Regions from separate parts of the Pseudoalteromonas pernae genome, predicted to be linked through region 3. Evidence: predicted binding sites of a transcription regulator. Region 3 holds the regulator's gene; each other region holds the start of a gene.
What was found. The regulator sigma-54, encoded in region 3, starts transcription at its own class of promoters, with help from an activator protein. The targets are predictions, from matches to a motif close to GTTGGCACGNNNNTNGNNT.
Positions count from the first base shown of each region.

Region 1 (6,232 bases), on a different contig from region 3:
GCGCTAATCCTGCGAGAAATATTTTCGGCTGTTGTCCCTGGATATCATATGGACAAACGCCACTGGAATACCATAATTTTAGATGGCAGCATTCCAAATGGTGAGCTGCAACGATTCATCGATAACTCTTATTTGCTGGTGGTTGAGAAACTACCTGTAAAGGTGAAAAAGCGCATATTGATGTTGTTGCTAGATGGGCAAGGAAAACTGGAATGAAACGAGTTGTTGTCAGCGATATTTTCGGAAGAACTAAAGCGTTAGAGGCGTTGGCATTTGATATTGATGCTCACAAAGTGATTGACCCATACGGCGGCATGGATTTGGGGTTTATTGATGAACCACAGGCCTATAACCATTTTACTGAACACAGTAGCGTGAATGAGTATGGCGCTATCGTCAAAGAAGCAATAGCGCATTACCAAGAGCCAGTTACGTTAATTGGTTTTAGTGTGGGGGCCTCTGCGGTGTGGGAAATGATAGGTACGCACCAACTAGCTAATCTCAGCGGTGCTTTGCTGTTTTATGGTGGGCAAATTCGAAAACGCACACAATTGCAGCCTAGCTGCCCAACAACTCTGGTCTTTGCACATGAAGAGCAACATTTTGATGTGCAAGAACTGATGTCATCTTTGTCGTCGAAGGAGCAAGTTAATTGCCACAGGGCAACTGGGTTACATGGATTTATGAATGCACATTCTGATAACTACAATCAGCATTGCTATCAGCACTATTTACATACCATCAAGGCAAAGCCATTACATCAATGTGTGTCTTCGTGCTCGTTTAGTTATTAAATTGAGCCTTGCTTACTTTGATATTTTTCGAGCAGGACGCGCATAATATCGCGCCACGTAATGATGCCTACAGGGGCTCGTTGGTCGTTAATGATGGGCACGCAGGAAATGCGGTGCTGATTAAACAAGGCCACCACGTCGATTAGTTTGGCAGTGCTTGGTAAAGCAATAGGTGAATGACTCATCACTTGGCTTACACGCTTATTGAGGGTTGCTCTATCAGCCGCAGTGGCTGATGCCTTGCCGACATTCGGGCTGATGGCTTTGAGAAAGTCTCTGTCGGATACAACACCTGTTAATACACCTTGCTCGGTGACTAGAATATGGTGAAATTGAGTGCGCTTAAAAATATCACCGACAACGCGCAATGTTTCATCTGGGGAGCACGTCACCACGGGTGAACTCATAATGTCGCTCAACTTCATAACGCCTCTGTAATATCAATAAGTTGGAGTGATACCTAGAGTTATAAGCGAAAATGGCAAATTTTTCATGGTATTTAGCGTGTTAAAATGTTTTTTCGGTACAATAAGCGCCGAGTTGCGACAAAACAAAGGAACAGGATGTCTGTTAAACAACGCATAGCGCAAAAGACTAAAAAGTGGATTCACTCCAAACACATGCTCAAGAGCATTACGTTTGCTTCATTCTTGGAATCGACCATTGTGCCCGTGCCACTTGAAGCGCTGCTCGTGCCTTTGATGCAGGCCAGAAGAGATAAAATCTGGTTGATTGCGCTGTTCGCGACGCTCGGTTGTATGTTGGGCGCACTATTTGGATATGCGCTGGGTTATTACCTTTTTGATATGCTTGGGCAATGGATAATCTCTACGTTTTCTAGCCCTGAACAGTTTCAAGAAATAAAACTGCAAATGCAGGAAAAGGGATTTTGGTTTGTGCTCACTTTAGGCATTGTGCCAATACCGTTTCAAATAGCCATGTTGGCAGCAGGTGCCACGCATTATTCGCTCACCCTCTTTATCCTAGCAACAGCTATAGCGCGTGCTATTCGGTATTTTGGTTTAGCTGTGCTTGTATATTTTGCGGGTAATCGTGCCGAGCAACTAATACGAAAACACAAAGTAAAAGCGATGGTGGTGATAAGCGTTGTCGCGGTCGGTTTGTGGTGGCTATTTCACTAGCTCAATGCCGCGCCAACGAGTGTGTCGTCATTCTCAACCAGTTGATTGCGACCACTGTTTTTGGCGATGTATAAGCCCTTATCCGCTTGCATCAGCATGTGTTTAATATCTTTGCATGCGAGCGGTTGGCAATTTACGCCAATACTAATACTCAGCGGGATAGCCTTATCATGCCAGCGGAAATTGCTCTCAAAGACACTGGCTCGCAAACGTTGTCCTACTTTGATGGCTGTTTCATGATCGGTGTTTGCCAGTATCAAGGCAAACTCTTCACCGCCGATGCGAGCGGCCACGTCCGAACTGCGAATATGATCACCAATCTTTTTACCAATCCATTTTAAAGCTGCATCGCCAGCATCATGACCAAATTGGTCGTTTACGCGCTTAAAGTAATCGACATCTATCATCATCACAGCAATGGGTTGCTGTTTATCAATGCATTCTTTTATTCGTTGCTCGCCAAAGGTGAAAAAGGCGCGACGATTGTACAAGTTAGTGAGGGCATCAAAGTTTGCAAGATTGATAAGGTGCGCTTCTGAGCGAGTGAAATACAACATCGGAAAAACCAGCGCGGTGCAGGTCGTTAGTACTAAGTGAATAACCAGAATAATTTCCAAGATGTGGTTTGACTTATCGGATATCGGCAGCGATAGAATCGATGACATATAGGCTGCCTGGCCAAGCATTAATACGCTATGAAGGACGAAAAGGGACGTTAAAATGAGGATGTAAATATTGGTCAGGACTCTTGCTTTAGATAGGTGAAATGCGGTCGCTGCGAACAGAGTTGCGACCACTAGGCTGGTGAATAGTTGCGATAGCATTAAATAAGGAGATAACGCTAGCAGGGCCACAGCACTGCCAACACAAATGTACTTCACAACCGGATACTGACGCTCTGGAGTAAGATGCCAAAGTACACCATATAATGCGAGGGTTGGCGCGGTGATAATGAGAATGTCGGCAACAGTATAGGTGAGTAAAGTAAAGTCAATAAACACCCGAAGGCTTGCTACAACTTCTGCTGAGGCAAATACCACACACGATAACCCCCAATAACAAAAGCTTCGTTGTCGTCGTTGTGAGTAGATTGCCAATAAAAAACACCCGATAAATAAATTTAACAGTGTTGATATGCCAATCAAAGTTGGTAAATGAATCATATTGCTGCAAGCTAGACTAATCTAGCTTCAGTCTAGCGTAGTGTGAGTATAGTGCAATCGGGCGTTTGGAGTGATAATTGTCAATAAGTGGTGATAAATCCATAAAGTTAGTGTTTTTTACACTTCTTATCATTTTAATTGTTATTAACACTATGATTTAAAAGAGTATTTAATCTTGGTCTGGAGCTTGCTTTAACAGCTTTGGATTTATTACGGAGAATGATTATGACAGTGGCGGCGAAAGACAGACCTCTCGAGGTGGTAAAAGAAGAGGTCATCGATCAACTTATTTTAAACTACAGCCATGGTGAACTATCGGCGGATGCGTTTGAGCGTCGCCTAGACAGTGCCTATGAGTGTAAAGACCAAGAACAACTCATGGCACTTGTAGCTGATTTACCCTTGCAATCAGACCCGCGTTATCAAAGTGAGAAAGCCGCACGTTTTCGCCCCCAGTATACTCACAGTGACCAAGCTCAGGCAGATTCAAAGATCACCACAATTCTTAGTTCTGATCAGCGCAGTGGTGACTGGGTCGTACCAAAACATATTAATCTCACCAATGTATTGGGCTGCATGGAGTTGGATTTCAGTAACGCAATTTTTACTCACCCAGAAGTACATATTCACGTTAACTGTTATTTAGGTAGCCATGAAATATACGTCCCACACAATGTTGATGTTATTACGCAAGTGACCAATATCGCTGGCTCAATAGCTAATAAACGTGTGACATTGGGACCGCGCAGTAACGACGTACAGCGCCCGAAAATTATCATTCACGGTCGAATTGTGCTTGGCAGCGTGGAAATTAGTGTTAAGCGCACGATGAAAGAAAAATTGAAAACTTTCGCCCAAAGTATGCGTGAATTATTTGAAGAGCCAAAAGACGACGGAAAACACGACAAATACTACTAGAGTGGGTCGATCTTAGCTGGATGCTTTTGCAGTGACCCTTGGACCATTTGACGAGGGTGAATCTGCATTCCCCACTGATGTTATGTAAGTCAGGTGAAAACACAAAAAAATATACTCCAATGTTACGGCCCTAAGGGTTCAACCATTGAGCTGTCCGCGTATAATTGTCCACTCTTTCGATGAGTGGGCAATTATGAGTTTAGAAAATAAAGTATTTGTTGTGGGGCTACCACGTACCGGTACTACAAGCGTGTGCGTAGCCGCAATCAATGCTGGCATCCCAACAGCCCATACAGCCTATACACAACAATGCTTTGAACAGGCACAATTTTTTGCCGATACACCTTGCTTTAGCCATTACCCATATTTAGCTAAGCATTTCCCCAGCGGTCGCTTTATTCTGCTGCAAAGAGACAGACAAGCTTGGCTTGCGTCCATCAAACAACTCTTGTTACGAATGCAAAAGAACTTGCTGTGTGAACAAGGTGGTTTTAGCCCTTTGTTGAAACAAAGCTATGCAGATGTGTTCGCGCCATTGAATGCACAAACGCTTGCTGATGATCAACACTTGAGCGCTTGTTATGAGCGTCATCAACAGGCCGTTCGAGAGTATTTTTCGCCAGACCCGCAGCGGTTGTTGACCATTGATGTGAGCAACGCCGCTGACTACCAACGGTTTTGTGCATTTTTGGATATTGATCCAACCTCTGATGGCTTCGCGCATTTAAATAAAGGCAACAAAGTGATGGCGTGGCGAGAAGTGCAAAGTCCACTTAAAATTTCATCTACTCGCAACGGCAAAGTAGATAACCTTGATAGCTGGTGGTTGCCTTAGAGCACACCAGCTCAATCGTTCTGCACAACAGCAATATGTCACACGTGCTGGCATCGAAGAGACTGTCCCAGTACAATAGCGCCAATTTCAGTACTTATTGAATCCTATGTTTGAATTAGAATTTGCAACTCCAAATGAATGGACTGAAGCGGTATTAGCTGACTTCGATACTTTTTTACAGGACCATGCGGCAGCAGAAAAAAAGGCCTCAGGCATGGCTTTGTCGATGCTTTCTCATTATCCAGACAAGCGTAAATTGGTTAAAGCGATGACCGATTTGGCCCTTGAAGAGATGATTCACTTCAAGCAAGTGGTAAAGCTGCTTACTGAACGTGACGTAAATTTAGGGGACGATAAAAAAGACCCGTATGTGAACCAGCTGCGCGGTATGTTCCGCCACGGCAAAGACGTATTCATGATGGATCGACTACTTGTAGCCGCCGTTATTGAAGCGCGTGGTCATGAACGCTTTGCACTTATTGCGCAAGCACTGCCAGCAGGTAAAGATAAAGAGTTTTATACCGCTATCGCAAAATCAGAAGAAAAGCATAAAAACTTGTTTGTTGAGCTTGCGTATGAGTATTTCGATAAAGATGAAGTGGATGCACGTTTGGCTGAGGTGATCAGACGCGAAGCGCAAATATGTGCTTCTTTGCCAAATCGCGCCGCATTGCACTAATCTGCGAATATAAAAAAGGGGAGGCCAACTGGCTTCCCCTTTTTTTACTTAGAGTTGATGAGTCTTGGCTAAGCCACGTAGCTTGAACCCAAGCCAGCACAGAATGATTCCGAATATCAGTGCATAAAGCGCGACCAACCAAAGCATGGCGATGATCCCTTGGCCTGGGTTCACCATCAGATACACCCCAAAAATCACCGACAAAACACCACTGATCAGGATCAGCATTGAACCTTGAATGTGTTTTGACAGCTGAATAGCCGCAATGACTTCCATGACGCCAATGGCGACAGCCCAAAAAGCTATTAAGTAAAGCATGACTAAGGCTGTAAGCTGCGGCATCGACACCGTAATTATGGCTGCAATCACGCCTAACACGCCGGCAATCAAGGTCGCATACCAGTATTTTGAAGACGACTTTTGTTTGAATGCTAACCAGATGCGGGAAACACCATCAAACAAAAAGAAGGCTGCAAACACGAAAATGAGTGCGCCAAGGGTAACCTCAGGTAAAAACCAAGCAACAGCCGCGAAGATGATTGCTATCACGCCCTGCATCATAAATACAGGCCACTGACTCGGTAATGAAGTGTTTATCGCCATTCCATGCTTCCTTAATTTAATTTTCTTTAATCAACGTTCTTATAAACTTGTCCCGCTTTCATAACAAAGTCAACGTTTTCCAACACACTGACATCTTC
Region 1 is NZ_JBDODM010000001.1:813,668-819,899, reverse strand. Features, by position in the region: gene V1358_RS03570 (MmcQ/YjbR family DNA-binding protein) at 1-216, shown strand, start outside; gene V1358_RS03565 (dienelactone hydrolase family protein) at 213-794, shown strand; gene V1358_RS03560 (CBS domain-containing protein) at 791-1,219, opposite strand; gene V1358_RS03555 (YqaA family protein) at 1,358-1,936, shown strand; gene V1358_RS03550 (GGDEF domain-containing protein) at 1,933-2,976, opposite strand; gene V1358_RS03545 (DUF1707 SHOCT-like domain-containing protein) at 3,325-4,017, shown strand; gene V1358_RS03540 (sulfotransferase) at 4,211-4,852, shown strand; gene V1358_RS03535 (MiaE family protein) at 4,959-5,531, shown strand; gene V1358_RS03530 (HdeD family acid-resistance protein) at 5,580-6,134, opposite strand; gene V1358_RS03525 (Xaa-Pro dipeptidase) at 6,161-6,232, opposite strand, start outside.
Region 1: a site for sigma-54 is predicted at 3,274-3,292, ahead of V1358_RS03545 (DUF1707 SHOCT-like domain-containing protein). Genes of this name have one in related genera too.

Region 2 (6,232 bases), on a different contig from region 3:
TTTGACACTGCACAAGGCTCATACTGATAAGAAATTGAAACAGGAACGATTTTTAACTCACGTACGTAGTCTGCAAATTCTTTCTTTTGCTTACGACCATTTAACTGCAACATTTTCAACAGCGCCGGATCGGTTTGGTCAAAACCATCCTTAGTACGCCCTTCTCGCTGTGCGATCCAAATACTATGGCCTTCAGTGAGTGAGTCATAAATGTAAGCGGACAGTTGTGTCAATGCACGCAGCATTTCTTTTGGCGCCTTAGCCGAGCGTTTCACGATGAAGCTTTTGTTTAAGCGCATCAATTCAGTGATATAGGGGATCTGCAACAGGTTATCGCCAATAGCAATACGTACAGTGTTCATGTCAAATTGATGCAAACCAAAGTTTACTAAGGCAGGGTCAAGTACGATATCTCGGTGGTTAGAAATAAACAGGTAAGCCCCATTCTTGTCTAATTCATCTAAACCGGAAAATGTCACTTGCGATGTAGTGTTGTTAATGATCTGCTCAAGGTAGTGCACAACTTCTAACTGCACTTGGCGTACAGATTTCACTGAGCCCCATTTGCGCTTGAGCCCAGAACGCACAAGCGGGCGCGATAAAAATGGTACTTTCGCCAACCAACTCGGCAAATTGCGCTTAGCAATCAAGTCCACAAATGCATTATCGGCAATGAGCCGAGCAACAGCATCTGCCACTTCATCATCATTGTAAGGTCTTATATCTGCATACTTATCCACGGCGTTCACCTTTTTACTGCAGGCAAAAAAACGGCGCTTATTGTATCGCGCCGCTGAATGATTCGCTAAGTTTATCAACTCTTACCAGTGGAAGGTACCCAATTTGGCTGAAATTTGAGCCAAACTAAACGCAACAATAATAACGTCAGAACAATTGCACAACCTTGCGACAACCATTGCGGCAACACTTCATCGTGATGGCCCCCCAAGGGAATAATCTCAATAGCGTACGTGTGCACTAGAAAATCAGTCAAAAAGCCGAACAGTAGCGCCACCCCAATTACACCGCCAAGATAAGCAACAATGGCACGACGGCCGAGCTCTTTGCCCACAACTCCCAAAGTTGCAATATTAGTCGCAGGGCCTGCGAGCATAAACACTAATACAGCTCCCGGTGATACACCTGCTAACAACAGACCTGCAGCGATGGGTGTTGAAGCAGTGGCACAGATATACATAGGAATACTGACCAGCACCATCACCGTCATCGCCAGTAAGCCACTGCCCCACTGACTAAGGTAGGAGGCGGGCACATAGGTTTGTACCAAGGCTGCGAAAAACAGGCCTATCAGCAGCCATACTGCAGTATCACTTAGCAACTTAGTCGCGCTAAAGTGCAGTGCTCGCTTTAATTTAGCAACCGCCGTTTCTACAGGCTCTGGGGTTACTTTGGTGCTACAGCAACTGCTTTTTTCTGCTTCAACCTTAGGTGTACAACAGCTCGAATTCGGCTCCATAGTATGTGTTGGCTGATCGAATTGGTCAGTGGCTATGTCATCTTTTATGTCACTTTGACAACACGATGACAGCACGGACGTTTGAGCCTCACTGGTGCTATTGTCGGAGCGCTTTTGTGATGAGCAACAGCTTGACTGTTCTTGGCTGAGTGCTTGAGCTGAATTTTTAAGGGGCAACTCGCTTTCTTTGCCTACCAATAAACCTGCAGTAATCGCACTGCAGATAGCAGCTATAGGCCTTATCACCGCCATAAAAGGCCCAAGTAGCACATATGAAACTGACACCGAATCAACGCCTGTTTCTGGAGTCGACACTAGAAAAGAAGTAGTTGCACTTTTTGACGCACCCGCCCTTCGAAGTCCAACTGCCGCGGGGATCACCCCACAAGAACACAGTGGCATTGGTGCTCCAATCAATGCTGCTTTAACCGTGGTCCACAAGCCCTCCTTACCTAGGTGTCGATGCAAGAAGTTTGCAGGCAAATAAACATTCAGTAATCCAGCAATTGCGAGACCTAACATCAGCCAAGGTGCAGAAAGCACAAACAATTGCCAAAAATTAGTGATTAAGTCCATCGATGTCCTCCAAAGCGGTCAATATTGAACAATGCTCAGCGGGGGCTGATGTTCCGCAGCAATCTTTTGCTAATTGCGACAAAGACGCATGGAAGCGTTGTAATTCTGCAATTCTCTCAGCCACCAAATCACGCTTACGTAGAGTTAACTCCTTCACCTCATGGCAGCTATGTTGTTCTTTTTCAAAATTAATTTTCAACAGTTCAGCGACCTCTTCAAGGCTAAAGCCAACATCCTTAGCGCGACGAATAAAATTAAGCTGCGCCACATGCCTATCTGAGTACTGACGATAGCCACTTTGATTACGCTGTGGTTTGCTGAGCAACCCTTGCTGTTCGTAATAGCGCAAAGCATCAGTACTCATGGATACTTTTTTAGCTAATTCACCAATTCGCATATTCCATCCTTAAGGCATTTTGTTGCTTCGATACAGTGATTATAAACCTTGGAGTGAACACTAAGGTCAAGGATTAATTTTGCGCTCAAACGCAGTCCATGAAAAACTAAGCGCAAATTAGAATATTGGAGAACGCCATGAAAATAGTCATGCTCGACAAGGACACGCTAGGAAATAACTCTCTCGCCCCCATCGAATCTCTTGGCGAGTTCATCGCATACCCTCTTACCGATTCGCAAGAAGTGGTTCCGCGCCTCAACAATGCGCAAGTTGTGATCACCAACAAAGCAAAAATTAATCGTGACCATATGTTGGCATTACCCGAATTAAAGCTCATTTGCGTAGCAGCAACAGGCACCAATAATATCGACATCGCAGCAGCGAATGAGCTCGGTATAGCCGTTTGCAATGTTGCCGGATATTCGACATCGAGTTTAATTCAACACACCTTTACTATGATGTCTTTGCTTTTGGGTAACATGCACCGCTACATTCAAGATACCGCACAGGGTGCATGGCAACGTAGCGAGATGTTTTGTCGCTTGGACTACCCTATCAACGAACTGGCAGGAAAAACACTGAGCATTATCGGTTTTGGCGAGCTAGGACAAGGAGTTGCCAAAGTAGCCAGCGCATTCAGTATGGAGGTACTCATCGCTGAACGTCAAGGCGAAGTACCACGAGCTGGACGCGTTAGTTTTGAAGATGCACTGCAGCGTGGCGATATTGTTTCTATCCATTGCCCTTTAACAGCCCACACCACAGCGCTTATCAATAAACAGACACTGGCGATGATGAAACCTTCTGCGGTACTCATCAATACCGCTCGAGGACCAATCATTAATGAAGCGGATTTGGCTGATGCACTGGCAAACGGTGTAATAGCAGGTGCCGCCCTCGATGTATTAAGTGAAGAGCCTCCTCAGGCGAGCAACCCACTGATTAAATATCAAGGTGACAACCTACTGTTAACGCCACACACTGCTTGGGCTTCTTCGCAAGCAAGAGATAGGCTCATTGCGCAATTAGCGTTAAACATTAGTGCTTTCGAAGGTGGTAAAATACGCAATCAAGTTAGTTAAATAGACCACTATTTTTAGAAAACAACCAAAGTTAAAACTTAAATTATTTATTAACCATATGAATATATTGGATTTTTAACTATTGGCATCGAACTTGATAGATACTTTGTAAATAGACCAAACAACAAAAACGGAATCTAAAATGAAAAAAGTATTACTCTGCGCTCTTGTTGCCCTGCCAATGCTAGGTGGCTGTGTGATTTCAGTAAACGATGGCGAGGCTGATGCTCAGTGGGGCTCAAGTGATTGGCAAAAACAACAACGCGAGAACCGTGAATACATTACCAACCTGGATTTAAACAGCGCTGCCATGACAGTAAAAGACGCGCTTGGCACGCCGGACTTCAGCGAGTCTTTCAGCCATCAAGGTGAAACATACCAAGTATTGTTTTACGCCACACAAAGCGTGAAATCTGACGGCAAGATCAGCAAAAACGAATGCACACCTTTGGTATTTAAATCAGGCCGTTTGGTGAGTATTGGCGACAGCGCATACCAAGCTCTGGTAAGCAACCTTTAACAACAGCATATTGAAAAACAGCGCCTAAAGGCGCTGTTTTTTATTCATAAGATGCAAAGCCGTTGCGGCCTTGTTGTTTTGCTTTATACATCGCTTTATCTGCTTGCTCCACCAGCTCCATCTCACAGCTATCATCACAGCCGTCAATGAAAGTAGTGGCACCGATACTTACGGTAATACGGTCGGCAACAGGTGAGTCAATGTGGGTAATATTCAAATCGCGCACTACGTTACACAACTTATTCGCAAGTGCCATAGCAGTATCACCTTCACTGCCAGGTAGCACGGCAACAAATTCTTCACCGCCGTAACGGGCAACAAAGTCACTACCGCGTTGACAGTTGTTCACCAAGGCTTGAGCCACGCGTTTAAGGCACTCGTCGCCTTTTTGATGGCCATAATGATCGTTGTATCGTTTAAAGAAGTCGATATCAATCATCAACACAGACAAAGGCAATCCTGCACGCGCACTGCGGCGCCATTCGCGCGCAAAATGTTCGTCAAAGTATCGTCTGTTCGGTATTTCAGTAAGACCGTCAATACTTGCCAACATTTCCAGCAAGTCATTTTTTTGCTTGATGGTCAATTGGTTCTTCACCCGTGCGCGGACAATGGCACTACCAAATGGCTTGGTGATGTAATCCATCGCCCCAAGCTCTAAACCCTTAGCTTCGTCTTCATTAGAGTCATTCGCGGAAATAATAATCACCGGAATGGCTTGTGTGCGCTCTCCGTGTTTCAACAGCTTGAGCGCCTCGTAGCCGTTCATTTGCGGCATGATAATATCGAGGAGAATAAGGTCGACCGTATTTTCTTCAAGCCATGCGAACATCTCTGCGGCACTGCTCACGCAGTGAACCTGATATTTAGGAGTGAGGGTTTTCGTTAAAATTACTTGATTTAATTCATCATCATCCACGACGAGAATTTTCGCTGACTTCATGAGCCTTCCTGTATGCTATACCTTGTTCAACATTCACTTCTAAAGAGCGTGATGTTGACATGTATTATTCAATTATTTAATCCGCTACTGACATCAGTTTAGACTGACCTGCCTGCATTTACGTTATATTTTTCAGCAGTTTTAAGCGAGTCGCTGCAAAGGGAACCTTTGCAGCATAAGAGTGCACAATGAGTCTAACCTGAATACATCAGGGTCAAATTATGTACACACCCATCTTTGATAAATAATACGCAAAATATCTGCTTACACCAACTGTGTTGTTGCTGTGGTAGCAAGTATTTTGACTTGTTCGTGCGCCGCGAGGTGCACGAACAAGCATCCCTGTTAAAGATTTTCTTCTGCGAACGATGCTAGGCGGCTACGCACAACACCATTGAGGTTGACCGTCGCACTGCCTTCAAAGTGTTTGAAGCGCTCGACAATGTAAGTTAAACCAGAGGTCACAGGTGTTAAATAGCTACTATCAATCTGCGCCAAGTTACCTGAACAAATTAATTTCGTGCCTGTACCACAGCGCGTAATGATGGTCTTCAATTGAGACGCCGTTAAATTTTGGCTTTCATCGAGGAGCACTACGGCATTTTGAATACTACGTCCACGCATAAAGTTCACAGACTTAAATTGGATATTGGCTTTTTCCATGATGTAGTTGCGGCTTGAAATCGGGTTTTCATCACCTTTATGTAATACCTCTAAGGAATCAGTAATAGCAGCTAACCAAGGCGCCATTTTCTCCTCTTCCGTACCCGGTAAGAAACCAATAGATTCGGCTATTTCAGGCGTGTTTCGCGTGACGATAAGCTTATCGTAGGTTTTCTTTTCGATAATCATCTCCAACGCACATGCCAATGCCAATATAGTTTTACCGCACCCAGCTGGCCCGGTAAGCAGCACCAGTTCCACATCAGGGTCGAGTAAGGCATCCATCGCCATCCCTTGATACACATTCTTTGGTTTGATACCCCACGCACTGCGAGACATCAGCCTTTCAACCCCTAAATCTTTGAGCGTAATATGCTCTTCATCATAGCCGACTACGCGAGCCGCAAAATGGCCACTGTCATCAAGTAAATATTCATTGGCAAATACATCGGGCACCAGTTTGCGTGAGACATGATGCAGCGCATCACGACCTTGCTGCTCGGTTTCACACTCGCCGACATGTTGCCAAAAATCACCCTCTACTTTTTTGTAACCCGACGTCAGTAATGCAATG
Region 2 is NZ_JBDODM010000005.1:204,666-210,897, forward strand. Features, by position in the region: gene V1358_RS13455 (lysophospholipid acyltransferase family protein) at 1-740, opposite strand, end outside; gene V1358_RS13460 (SO_0444 family Cu/Zn efflux transporter) at 815-2,053, opposite strand; gene zntR (Zn(2+)-responsive transcriptional regulator) at 2,037-2,450, opposite strand; gene V1358_RS13470 (D-2-hydroxyacid dehydrogenase) at 2,588-3,532, shown strand; gene V1358_RS13475 (DUF3192 domain-containing protein) at 3,675-4,052, shown strand; gene V1358_RS13480 (diguanylate cyclase) at 4,093-4,995, opposite strand; gene V1358_RS13485 (PhoH family protein) at 5,341-6,232, opposite strand, start outside.
Region 2: a site for sigma-54 is predicted at 3,614-3,632, ahead of V1358_RS13475 (DUF3192 domain-containing protein). Genes of this name have one in related genera too.

Region 3 (6,232 bases):
CGGCACAGCGCGTAATTGAAACCGAGACCCAAGCCTTACAGGAGCAGCTTGCGCATCTGGATGAGCAGTTTACGCAAGCGTGTGAATTAATGGAACAGTGCAGCGGCCGCATCATCGTAGTGGGTATCGGCAAGTCTGGTCATATCGGTAATAAAATCGCAGCAACGCTTGCCAGTACGGGCACCCCTGCTTTTTTCGTGCACCCAGGTGAAGCGAGTCACGGTGATCTGGGCATGATCACCGCGCAAGATGTGGTATTGCTCATCTCTAATTCGGGAGAAACTCATGAAATCGTGAGCATTATTCCGGTTATCAAACGCATTGGCGCGGCACTTATCGCTATGACGGGCAGTGCAACATCGAGTATGGCCACGTTATCTGACCTGCATATCTGCATCGGCGTTTCCAAAGAAGCATGTCCTTTAGGGCTGGCTCCTACTGCCAGTACCACTGCGACCCTTGCCATGGGCGATGCCATTGCAGTAGCCCTTCTCGAGTCAAAAGGTTTTACTGCGGATGATTTCGCACTTTCACATCCCGGCGGCAGTCTTGGAAAAAGACTGTTATTAACGCTTAAAGATGTTATGCACAGCGGTGATAACGTGCCGCGTTCACACCAGTCGCAAAGCATAAAAGATGCCTTACTCGAAATTTCAACCAAAGGCTTAGGTATGACCGCTGTGGTCGATGATCAAGGTAAATTGGTTGGCCTATTCACCGATGGTGACTTGCGCCGAGTACTCGAGCATCGAATCGACATCCACAGTATGGCATTGGTGGAAGTAATGACGCCAAATTGCACCACGGCGAAAGCGAATATGCTTGCCGCCGAAGCACTGAATATAATGGAGCGTAAACGTATCAATGGCCTGATAGTCATCGACGAGCAAGACCGCCCTGTTGGTGCTCTCAACATGCAAGACTTACTAAAAGCAGGAGTGCTTTAATGCTATTTAGCGAGTTGTATCAACCTATTGAAGAGCAAGCATGGCAACGAGCCGAGAATATTAAGCTGCTGATATGCGATATTGATGGCGTGTTTTCAGATGGGCGCATCTACATGGGCAATCAAGGCGAAGAGCTGAAAGCTTTTAATACTAAAGATGGTTTTGGTATCAAAGCGTTGATGAATTCAGGTGTGCAGGTAGCGGTGATCACAGGCCGCCAATCGCGTATTGTTGAAAACCGCATGACCAGTTTAGGGGTGCAGCATATTTACCAAGGCAAAGAGAACAAACTTGAAGCCTATGCTGAACTCAAAGCAGCATTAAACCTGACGGACGACCAAGTGGCCTACATAGGTGACGATGGTCCAGACCTGCCCGTCATGGAACAGGTGGGGTTTGCCGTTGCAGTGAATGATGCTCACCCACTTATCAAACGGATTGCTCACTATACCACACTAATGCCCGGCGGTTTCGGCGCGGTACGCGAGCTCACTGATTTACTGATGTTGGCACAAGGCCACACATTGGGCACTGAAGGTACCAGTTCATGAACAACGCTCGGTTGCTTATTTCCATCATTTTCCTCGCTATTATGGCTTGGTTGTGGGCGCCGTATTTTATGAAGCAAGAACAAACTGTGGTGAAAACAGATCAAGCAATCGCTACACCTGATTATACGGCGACGGGATTACGCCAACGCAGTTATAACGATCAGGGGGCGTTAAGCCACAGTGTATATGCTGAACAAATGGAAATGTTTGAGGAACTAGGTTTCACCCATTTTCGCAAGCCCGAATTCACTCTTTATAATGATGGCGAACGCTGGCGATTGACTGCTGACGAAGCCACTTTGTACAACAATAATATTTTGATCTTGGAAAATAACGTTATTGCCACCAACTTATTAGAAGGGGCAATGATTGAACAAGTCAAAGCAGCAGCTATCCAAATAGACATTGATGCACAACGAATGGAATCAGAACAAAGCGTTGAGCTCAAGGGACCCGATCTATTGATCACCGGTCAGGGCTTGAAAGCAGATATCAATACAGAGATAGTGGAACTAATAAAACATACGCGAACAGTATATTATGACCAATAAATTCAATGCATTAATTCTTGGTTTAGGCCTTAGCCTCAGTGCCTTTGGTGCTCATGCTGAGCAAACAGTCAATGCCACTGAAGTGCTCATTGATGCCGATAACCAAATAGCCATGATCAAAGAAAACATCACTATTTTTGATAAAAACGTGCACATTGTTCATGGTAACCGTCAAATAAAAGCTGATCGATTAGAAGCGCACCGTCGTCCTGAATTGGGTGATAATAAGCAATTGCTTATCGCCACAGGTAACCCAGCCATGTACATAGAAACCATGGAAGATGGTCAGCAAATTACCGCTTCTGCTGCAGAAATTCGTTACGACGTCGCTACACAAATTCTACAAATTAAGGGTGACGCCAAAATAGAAATGGCTGATCAACAGATCATCGCCGAAACTATCAGCTATGATATAGATAAGCAGACCATCAGCGCTGAGAAAGATAAAAACTCCAGCACCCGAGTACGTACCACGTTAACACCACAGAGCGAAGAAAAGCCTGAGGAAAAGGAACAACCATGACCACACTGAAGGCGCAGAAGTTAGCGAAAAGCTACAAAGGTCGTGAAGTTGTAAAAGACGTCGGACTCGAAGTTAAAGCCGGCAGTATTGTTGGCTTGTTAGGCCCCAATGGAGCAGGCAAAACCACAACCTTTTACATGATTGTAGGTTTAGTGCCCAGTGACAAAGGCATGATCAGTATTGACGAGCAAGACATTACTTTGCTGCCAATGCATTCGCGAGCACGCTTAGGTATCGGCTATTTGCCCCAAGAATCATCTATTTTTCGTAAGCTCACCGTTTATCAAAACCTAATGGCGATTTTGGAAACGCGTAAGGACCTCAACAAAGCGGGTCGTGAGGAGCAATTAGAAAGCTTACTAGACGAATTTAATATCCAACATATTCGTGATTCATTTGGGATGGCATTGTCAGGCGGTGAGCGCCGTCGCGTTGAAATTGCTCGCGCTTTAGCCGCTAACCCCAAATTTATCCTTTTAGATGAACCTTTTGCTGGTGTAGACCCTATTTCGGTGTTAGATATAAAGAAAATTATTGAGCACCTGCGAAACCGTGGCATTGGTGTACTTATCACCGACCACAATGTGCGTGAAACCTTAGATGTATGTGAAACCGCGTATATCGTTTCTCACGGCGAATTGATCGCATCAGGCACACCACAGCAAGTCCTAGCCGATCAAACAGTTCGTGATGTTTATTTAGGTGAGCAATTTAGACTATAACAATAAAAGGATTGTTAGAGTACATGAGGCAATCATTACAGCTGCGCCTTGGCCAGCAATTAACAATGACTCCACAATTGCAGCAAGCGATACGCTTGTTGCAGCTCAGTACTTTGGATCTTCAACAAGAAATTCAAGAAGCACTTGACGCTAACCCACTGTTAGAAATCGAAGAAGAAAACTACGCTGATAACCCAGGCGATAAAAACGACAATGATCGCCTACAAAACGGTGAAGATAAACTCGATACCGAACCCCAAAGTAGCGACCAAATAGAAAGTTCTGACGCGTTAAATAACGATTCCATCAGTGACGAGCTACCGATGGACATGTCTTGGGACGAGTACATTAGCGCTGCCCCCGTCGCATCAGCAGGCCCTATGCCAGACGATGAGTTTGTTTACCAAGGTGAAACCACCGAGACGCTGCACGATTATTTAATGTGGCAACTGCAACTCACCCCATTCAGCCCAGTTGATGAAGCGATTGCGACAGCCATCATCGAAGCGATTGATGACAATGGCCTCCTCACGGTGACAACCGAAGATTTACTCGAGAGTTTGAATCATGAAGAGCAGGACGTAGAAATCGAACTCGATGAAATAGAAGCGGTCCTAAAAAGAATACAACTCTTTGATCCTGTTGGAATTGGTGCGCGTTCACTACAAGAATGCTTATTGATCCAACTCAATCAATTTTCACCTCAAACCCCTTGGCTTAGTGAAACGAAAGAGGTAATTTGTAATTACATTGATTTGCTAGGCAACCGTGACTATCGCACCTTAATGAAAAAGACTAAGCTTAAAGAAGCTCAGTTAAAAGAGGTGATGACATTAATACACAGTTTGAATCCGAAACCTGCCGCGACCATAGTGCGCGAAGAGTCAGAATACGTGATTCCTGATGTATCTGTTAAGAAGGTCAAAGGGCGTTGGCTGGTCGAGTTAAACCCCGACAGCATGCCAAAAATACGGGTTAATGATCACTACGCTTCATTAGGACGTAGCTGTAAATCACAAAGTGACAGCCAATTTATTCGCTCTCACTTACAAGAGGCAAAATGGTTTATAAAGAGCCTGGAACAACGCAACGATACCTTACTAAAAGTAACTAATTGCATTGTTCAACAACAACAGGCATTCTTTGAACATGGCGAAGAAGCGATGAAACCAATGGTCCTCAATGACGTGGCCGAAATGGTTGAGATGCATGAGTCAACAATATCTCGTGTAACAACACAGAAATATATGCATACGCCACGTGGGATTTTTGAGTTGAAGTATTTCTTCTCCAGCCATGTGAACACCGAGAATGGAGGTGAATGCTCATCCACAGCGATTCGAGCATTGATCAAGAAGCTAGTAGCGGCGGAAAACGTTGCCAAGCCATTAAGCGACAGCAAAATAGCCGACATACTCGCAGAGCAAGGAATCAAAGTGGCTCGAAGAACGATTGCAAAATATCGTGAATCGTTAGCCATACCACCGTCAAATCAACGTAAAAGCTTGATATAGACGTTAGACAAGAAGGAAAATGCTTATGCAATTGAATCTTACCGGTCGTCATGTAGAAATCACAGACTCTCTTCGCAACTATGTGAATAGTAAATTTGCAAAACTTGAGCGTCATTTTGACCATATTAACAATGTACATGTCATCCTAGATATAGAGAAACTCACACAAAAAGCAGAAGCAACACTTCATGTAAATGGCGGCGAATTATTTGCCACCGCAGAACACCAAGATATGTATGCGGCGATTGATGGCTTAATTGACAAATTAGATCGCCAAGTAATTAAACATAAAGAGAAATTATCTCGTCATTAAAATGAGCTTAGAACATCTTTTCTCAAAGGACTGCAGCAAAGCTGCGGTCCTTTTTAATAGCAAAAAAAGAATGTTGGAGTACCTAGCACAGGTTGCTCATCAACATGCACCGCATTTAAACGAGCAAACCATTCTCGATGCCCTACTCGCGCGCGAAAAGCTCGGTAGCACAGGCTTTGGGAAAGGCGTCGCAATTCCGCATGGTCGATTAGAAGGTATTGATCAAACGATCGCCATCATAGTCACCAACCGCGAAGCCATTAACTTCGATGCCATAGACAACCGCCCAGTTGATATTTTTGTCGCACTGCTCGTACCAGATAATCAGTGTGATCAACACCTCAAGACCTTGTCACAAATTGCTGATAGACTTAAAGATAAGCAATTATGCAAACAGCTGAGAACAGTGACCACTGATCAGGAGCTTTATCAGCTATTTGTAGCCTGATTTGGTAATAGAACTTTAAAGGGTAATAAAGTGGAATTGATTATCGTCAGTGGGCGTTCTGGTTCGGGAAAATCTGTCGCCTTACGCGTTTTAGAAGACTTGGGCTATTACTGTGTAGATAATATTCCAGTTAACCTCCTGCCAGCGCTTGTCCGCAGTGTATCGGACAGCTATGACAAAATAGCCGTCAGTATCGATGTCCGAAACCTGCCTAAAGAAGAGCAGGAATTCAGTGACATTCTGGCTTACCTCCCTGCATTTTCAAAGCCTTCATTGTTCTATCTCGACAGCGATGAACAAACACTGATTAGACGTTTTTCCGAAACGCGTCGATTACACCCATTGTCGATGCAAAACCTGCCCTTAGATATCGCTATTCGTGAAGAAAAGAAACTGTTGGACGTGTTAATTTCGCACGCTAACTTTATTATCGACACGAGCGAACTTAGCGTTCATCAGTTGGCTGAAATGGTCCGTGAAAAAGTTCTCGGTAAGAAAGACAAACCATTACTCATCACCTTTGAGTCATTCGGCTTTAAATACGGCATCCCAAAAAATGCTGATTACGTATTTGATGCGCGCTTTTTACCTAACCCACACTGGGAACCTGAACTCAAGCCCTTAACAGGCCTAGATCAACCCGTAAAAGATTACCTCTCAAGT
Region 3 is NZ_JBDODM010000004.1:181,001-187,232, reverse strand. Features, by position in the region: gene V1358_RS11045 (KpsF/GutQ family sugar-phosphate isomerase) at 1-947, shown strand, start outside; gene kdsC (3-deoxy-manno-octulosonate-8-phosphatase KdsC) at 947-1,498, shown strand; gene lptC (LPS export ABC transporter periplasmic protein LptC) at 1,495-2,049, shown strand; gene lptA (lipopolysaccharide transport periplasmic protein LptA) at 2,039-2,572, shown strand; gene lptB (LPS export ABC transporter ATP-binding protein) at 2,569-3,294, shown strand; gene V1358_RS11020 (RNA polymerase factor sigma-54) at 3,318-4,808, shown strand; gene hpf (ribosome hibernation promoting factor) at 4,834-5,121, shown strand; gene ptsN (PTS IIA-like nitrogen regulatory protein PtsN) at 5,123-5,569, shown strand; gene rapZ (RNase adapter RapZ) at 5,600-6,232, shown strand, end outside.

Region 4 (6,232 bases), on a different contig from region 3:
GCATTGTGCCCCGCTTTCATGCTCTGTGATCTAATCGCCTGCACGACCTCTTTGGGCCCATTTATTAGTGCTGAAAGGCGTGCGGTTTCACTGCCGAACATCCCCCAAAAAAGACGCGTAATAAGTAAAGCGCAAGTGACGTAGCCGATCACAAAATGCAGGTCCATAGCCCCTTCTTCAGCTGAGAAATACAAGCCAGCTAAACAGGCAACAAGTGCCCAATGAAAAAAACGAATAAATCCATCCCAAACTTTCATAACAGTTCCACTTCTTTTGCAATGATGTTGATTATGCCAAACTCTTCGAGCAGAGCGAACTTTACACGATTAGATTTGAAGATGACCAACGACAAAATACCAAGAAAAAAGAATAACCTGAACAAAGTGGCCTTTTTCAAAGGACAGCTGGATATGATGCCTCTCAATTTGGCGGTGTTGCCTTGGGGGATATTGTGTGGCTCTTTGGCAATGCAAAATGGCTTTAGCGCCTTCGAGGCGCAATTGATGTCGCTGCTCGTTTTTGCTGGTTCAGCACAACTTGTGGCGATAGAACTCATCGCTAGTGACACCTCGTTACTCACCATTGCTATCACCACATTCATCATCAGCTCTCGCCATTTCCTGTATGGCCTTGCTGTTCGACAAAAAGTCATAGCCCAACCTTTACGCTGGCGATTGCCGGTTAGTTTTGTGCTCACCGATGAGCTATTTGCTTTTTCTCATCACCCCAAAGCCTACCAAACTAAAGCTCGTCTTATTTATGCCCTTAGCGCGGGTTTTAGCTTCTATGTGTTTTGGAATATTTGGACATTAATAGGCATTGTAGCGGGCCAGCTGCTACCGGATTTAACCAACCTAGGGCTCGATTTCGCCATAGCGACAACCTTTATCGCTTTGGTCGTTCCTTCAATAAAAAATCGTGCCACGCTGGCATGTGTGATGGTCTCTGGTATCAGTGCTGCCGCACTAAAATCGTGGGGGTTTGATATGTGGCTAGTAGCGAGTGCTTTACTGGGCATGAGTTGTGGTTATCTTATGACTCGTGAGGTGAAACAATGATCACTACGCTGTTAGTCATGGCCGCCATTACATTCTCAAGTAGGTACTTATTTTTGCACCGCTCATTACCCTTTAGGGTTGGCCCTAAAATGCAGCGTTTTTTGAGCTTTAGTGCTCCTGCGGTGTTAACTGCGATTTGGGTGCCTATCGCATTGCTACCCGACGGCAAGTGGCAGATTAGTTACACTAATCCCTATTTGATAGCGGCGCTTGTAGCCATCGCCACCGCATATAAAACACAGAGCATTTACGCCACCACATTGGTTTCTATGGCGGTATTTTTTGCCTTACGTTAGCAAGAAACTAAAAAAGGGGCATGCGCCCCTTTTCTAATTAATCCGAAATGTCGTCAAAATCATCGTAGCCGAGATTTTTTCTGAGCTTTCGCTGCTCTAGATAATCATCAAGCTTTTTCTTTACTTTGCGTTTACGACGATCATTTTGATTGCGTCCAATCGCTTCGTATTCATCTTCAACAAAATCGTCTTCTACCGCATCATAGGAATATGTTTTACCCACAATACACTCCAAAAAAATCAAAACAGAGATCAATGGCAGCTACACTGCTCATTGAATAAAGGGCCTAGTGCCTTCGAGTGAATAAATAGCTGCTAATCCCAAAACTGAAAAGTGAGATTTTTTTATCGTATCGACAAGCATATTGAATTAACAATTTGGTCGATATGACACATCGTAGTTAACAACAATGAAATTACTTCTTTTTTACACCATTGCGTCGTAAAAAATCCGCTAAAAGTTAGTCAAATGCACCAACAAAAAGATCACCACCTTTGCTACAAATTTATAAACACATGAAATATATGGTTTTTATTTTCTGGCATCGAATTTGAATTGTGAAGTAAGTCACTCTTTCAACAGGTATTTAAAAAATGAAAACTACTTCACTTGCTATCATCTCAGCTATCGGTCTCTCTGGTGCGGCGTACGCTGGGGACACTAATTCCATTTCATTTGGCTCAGAACAATGCAACATTGAGTTTAAAAATGATGTACGTATTGACCCTCAGCGCATTGAAATTACCAATGAGCAAAATCAGCATTTAGTTTTTGAACACGGCGAGCTTAGTATTGATGGCAAATCAGTAGAGCTCAACGACCAACAGCAGCAGGCGTTGACTAATTATGCTGATAACGTGCGCACTTACATGCCTGAAGTGGCACAAATCGCGCTAGATGGCGTAAAAATCGCAGGCGTAGCTATCGAAGAAGTTGGCACAGCCTTTGGCATTCAAAGCAGCGATGCCTTGACTGAGCTAGTTGAGCAAATAGGTGTGAACATCGAGCACACTTTCTACCAAAACGGCGCATTTGTGATGGGCAAAAAAACGTTCGAGCAATTGGGTAACGATATTGAAAACCAGTTTGATGAAGACTTTGAACGTGCAATGGAACAAGCGGTACTGCAATCAATCGGCAGTGTATTTATCGCTTTAGGCTCAGAGCTAATCGGCTCGGGCGGCAATATGGACGAATTTGAGCAACGCATGGAACGTTTGGGTGAACAAGTTGAACAACGTGTAGAGTTACAAGCAGCGAATATTGAAAAACGCGCTGATGCTCTATGTGTATCTTTCACTGAACTTGCAGCACAAGAACAGCAACTAATCGGTATGGTTCCTGAGCTTAAGGACTACCAACTACTCAGTAACTAACTCAATACAAAATGATTGAGTCACCAACCATGACTCAATCTATTCTCCCTTTTTGCACTTGCAGGCAGAGCGTTCCCAAAAGCGCCACTGCCTTTTCTATTTTTTCACTCCACTCCACACCATAGCTTAAGCGCATACATTGGCGATATTTATCCGTGGCACTGAATATCGCTCCGGGCGTAATACTAATCCCGCAATCTAGTGCCTTATGGAATAGCGCTATCACATCATAATTTGATGGCAGTTGAATCCACAATACACATCCTCCTTGTGGATTAGTCATCCTCGTACCTTCAGGGAAGTGTCTTTGCACCAGCGCGCGCATGCGCTCTTTGTTTAGCGCCAAACGCTGGCGCATAACACGTAAATTTTTGTCGTAATCGCCACTGTTCATAAACTCGTACAAAGCCCATTGATTCATCAGTGAAGACGCGCAACTCATCGCTCGCTTGAGGCGGCGCGCCTGTGGCGCAAATTTACCTGCTATCATCCAACCTACACGGTAACTTGGGGCCGCCGTTTTTGACAACGAAGAGCAGGTGATCACATTGCCCATGGTCGAAAAGTACTGAGCTGGTTTGGCATCGTCTGCTTCATAGGCCAACTCACCGTAGACATCATCTTCAATCAATACCGCACCATGTTGCTCAACAACACGAACTAATTGTTGGCGCCGTGCGTTTGGCATTTTTGAGCCCAATGGATTGCTGATGCTAGTCGAAAAAATACACGCCTTTATTTCATGCTCTGAAAATGCTCGCTCTAAGTCTTCAAGACATAACCCCTCTTGCGGACACATTGGAATTTCGATGACTTTCAAGCCCAGACTTTCTAGCATTTCAATGATGCCGAAATAGCAGGGGGATTCTACCGCCACAATATCGCCCATTTGGGTAACGCATTGCACCGCAATGTGCAGTGCTTCTTGGGCGCCATTAGTGATAATAAGTTCGTCACCATTTACACCAATCGCAAAATCGAGATAGCGGTTAATTATTTGCTTCTTTAATGCGCTGAATCCGTCATGTGGCCCATAATTAATCGCTTTTTTGCCAGCCACGTTCATGACTCTGCGCATAGTGCGACTGAGCGCTTTGTCGGTCGAACTCACAGCCACGGGATTAGCAATCCCCAAAGGGACAACGCCTGATCGATGCAACCCTTCAAATACCTGTTCGATAAGTACTTGCTTGTTAACCTCGACAGGCTGGCGCGCGAGTGCGATACGGCCCAGTTGATTGCAAGGCGCGCTAGCCGAATTTAAGTAAAAGCCCGACTTTTCACGCGCACTGACCACGCCCTGGCGCTCTAGCTCTTGATAAGCTTGCTGAACAGTGGGAATGCTAATAGAAAGCTTATTCGCCATACTTCTGAGAGATGGTAATTTCTCGCCTGCGCTAAGGGTGCCATGGGCTTGCATGTCTTTAATTAAGTCGATGACTTGCTGGTATAAATAGACTGAGCCTTGTTTATTGACGATCCGTGACATAACAATCTGTATAGGTGCATTTTAACGTTTTCTGTTTATGTACAGTATACAGAATCAGCTTAAAATACCAGCTTTAAAAATGTCGGATCCTCACCATGAAAAATGCCTTACTCTACTTTTTTACCGTTCTTATTTGGGGCTCGACTTGGCTCGCAATAGAATTTCAGCTTGGTGATGTCGAAGTCCAAGTGTCACTATTCTTACGCTTTGCAATTGCCGCCGCCTTAATGTGGTCTTTTGTACTACTTAAAAAGCTCCCTATGCGTTTTTCTTCCCGCGATCATGGGTTTTTCGCCTTGTTGGCACTGTGTAACTTCGGTGCTAACTATCTTATTCTCTACTGGGCGCAGCACTATCTCACATCGGCTATGAGCTCTATTGCCTTCAGCACATTATTATTGATGAACATAGTAAACACGCGTCTGTTTTTTGGTAAGCCAATCGCCAAACGCATCTATTTCGGTGCAGTGCTAGGTGTGGTGGGTATCGTTATCTTATTTTGGCCGGCCATCGCTACACTAGATTTGAGCAACGGCATCCTGTTCGGCTTGCTGTTATGCTTGGGTGGCACACTGGTCGCCTCAATCGGCAATATGGTCAGCGTGCGCAATTCAAATGCACAAGTGGGTATCATGCAAGGTAATGCATGGGGCATGTTGTACAGCATGATTGGCTTAGCAGTCTTCGTTTTAATCAGTGGCGCATCACTTGATTTTAGTACTACCACAGCTACTTATTGGCTATCACTACTTTATTTGAGTACCTTTGGGACGGTTATCGCATTCGCCTGCTACTTTGTGTTGTTGCGTAATATTGGCCCAGAAAAGGCAAGCTACGTCATCGTTCTGTTCCCGCTCGTTGCAGTGATACTAAGCACGCTATTTGAAGGGTTTATTTGGCAGTTGAATACCGTTTATGGCTTCATCTTTGTACTGTTGGGTAACGCCATCGTATTGACACCATTTGATAAAGTTGCAAATGCATTTAAGCTTCGCAAACAGCGCAGAGCTCTAGCCTAGTGCACTAGGTACTACAAACCGCAGTGCTGATTTTTGCACTGAAAATGTGGCGGGGGTTGTGCCTATGTATTCACCATCCGCCTCGATTCCTATATTCGCTGTATGGACCTGAAGCTGTTCAGTCTCGGATATATCCACTTGGGGGAGTTGGACATGCTTGCCCTGATAACTCAAGATAAGCGCCTGGCATTGCCGCCAAAACGATGCTGCACCAATTTGCACACATTGCAAAAAGCCATCATCGATTTTCGCACTAGGTGCCAAACGCATCCCACCGCCAAAGTACTGCCCATTTGCTAGACACATCATGAGCAATTGTTTTTGATGGCTTTGCTTTGATGAAAAAGCCAATATTGAAGGGGCGTAGCGATATAACATTCTTACGCCTTGCCACGCATAACTTAAATGCGCCCAAGGGCCGCGTTTACCCGAGCAAGCTTTGACCACCGCAGCATCGTATCCCACACCTGCTATGTTGATAAAGTAACGCTCATTCACCTTGCCTAGGTCAATATAACTACTTTCCCCAAAGAGCGCGGCTTCAAGCCACTGGCGCTCATCACAACGCCACTGCCTTGCGAAATCATTACCACTACCGCAGGGAACCAGGGCGAGCTCTAGCGTTGAGTTGGCAAAAGCATTTACCGCTAAGTTTAGGGTACCGTCGCCACCGAGTACGATGACCCGAGAGACTGTTCCGTGATAACTCTGTAAGCTGTGTAAGTCCGCACAAAAATCTCCACTTGTCGCCATTTCACAATAGTCGAGGGCACGCTCATCAAGGTGTTGACGCACATTTTTTAATTGCGATTTCGTTTGCAAAGGATGATACAGGATTAAAAAGGTATTTGAACGACTCAAAAAGCACACCTAAAACAAATATGATTTATCTGAATAAATATGCACATTATTGCAATCCTATAGACTTAACAAGCTAAAAAACCTTTATCCATGCACAATTAGACAAGTTAGTCATAACATATCCATGCACAT
Region 4 is NZ_JBDODM010000008.1:128,161-134,392, reverse strand. Features, by position in the region: gene V1358_RS16615 (cytochrome b/b6 domain-containing protein) at 1-257, opposite strand, end outside; gene V1358_RS16610 (AzlC family ABC transporter permease) at 411-1,058, shown strand; gene V1358_RS16605 (AzlD domain-containing protein) at 1,055-1,354, shown strand; gene V1358_RS16600 (PA3496 family putative envelope integrity protein) at 1,392-1,577, opposite strand; gene V1358_RS16595 (YggN family protein) at 1,949-2,731, shown strand; gene V1358_RS16590 (aminotransferase-like domain-containing protein) at 2,766-4,220, opposite strand; gene V1358_RS16585 (DMT family transporter) at 4,316-5,239, shown strand; gene V1358_RS16580 (diacylglycerol/lipid kinase family protein) at 5,231-6,100, opposite strand.
Region 4: a site for sigma-54 is predicted at 1,893-1,911, ahead of V1358_RS16595 (YggN family protein). Genes of this name have one in related genera too.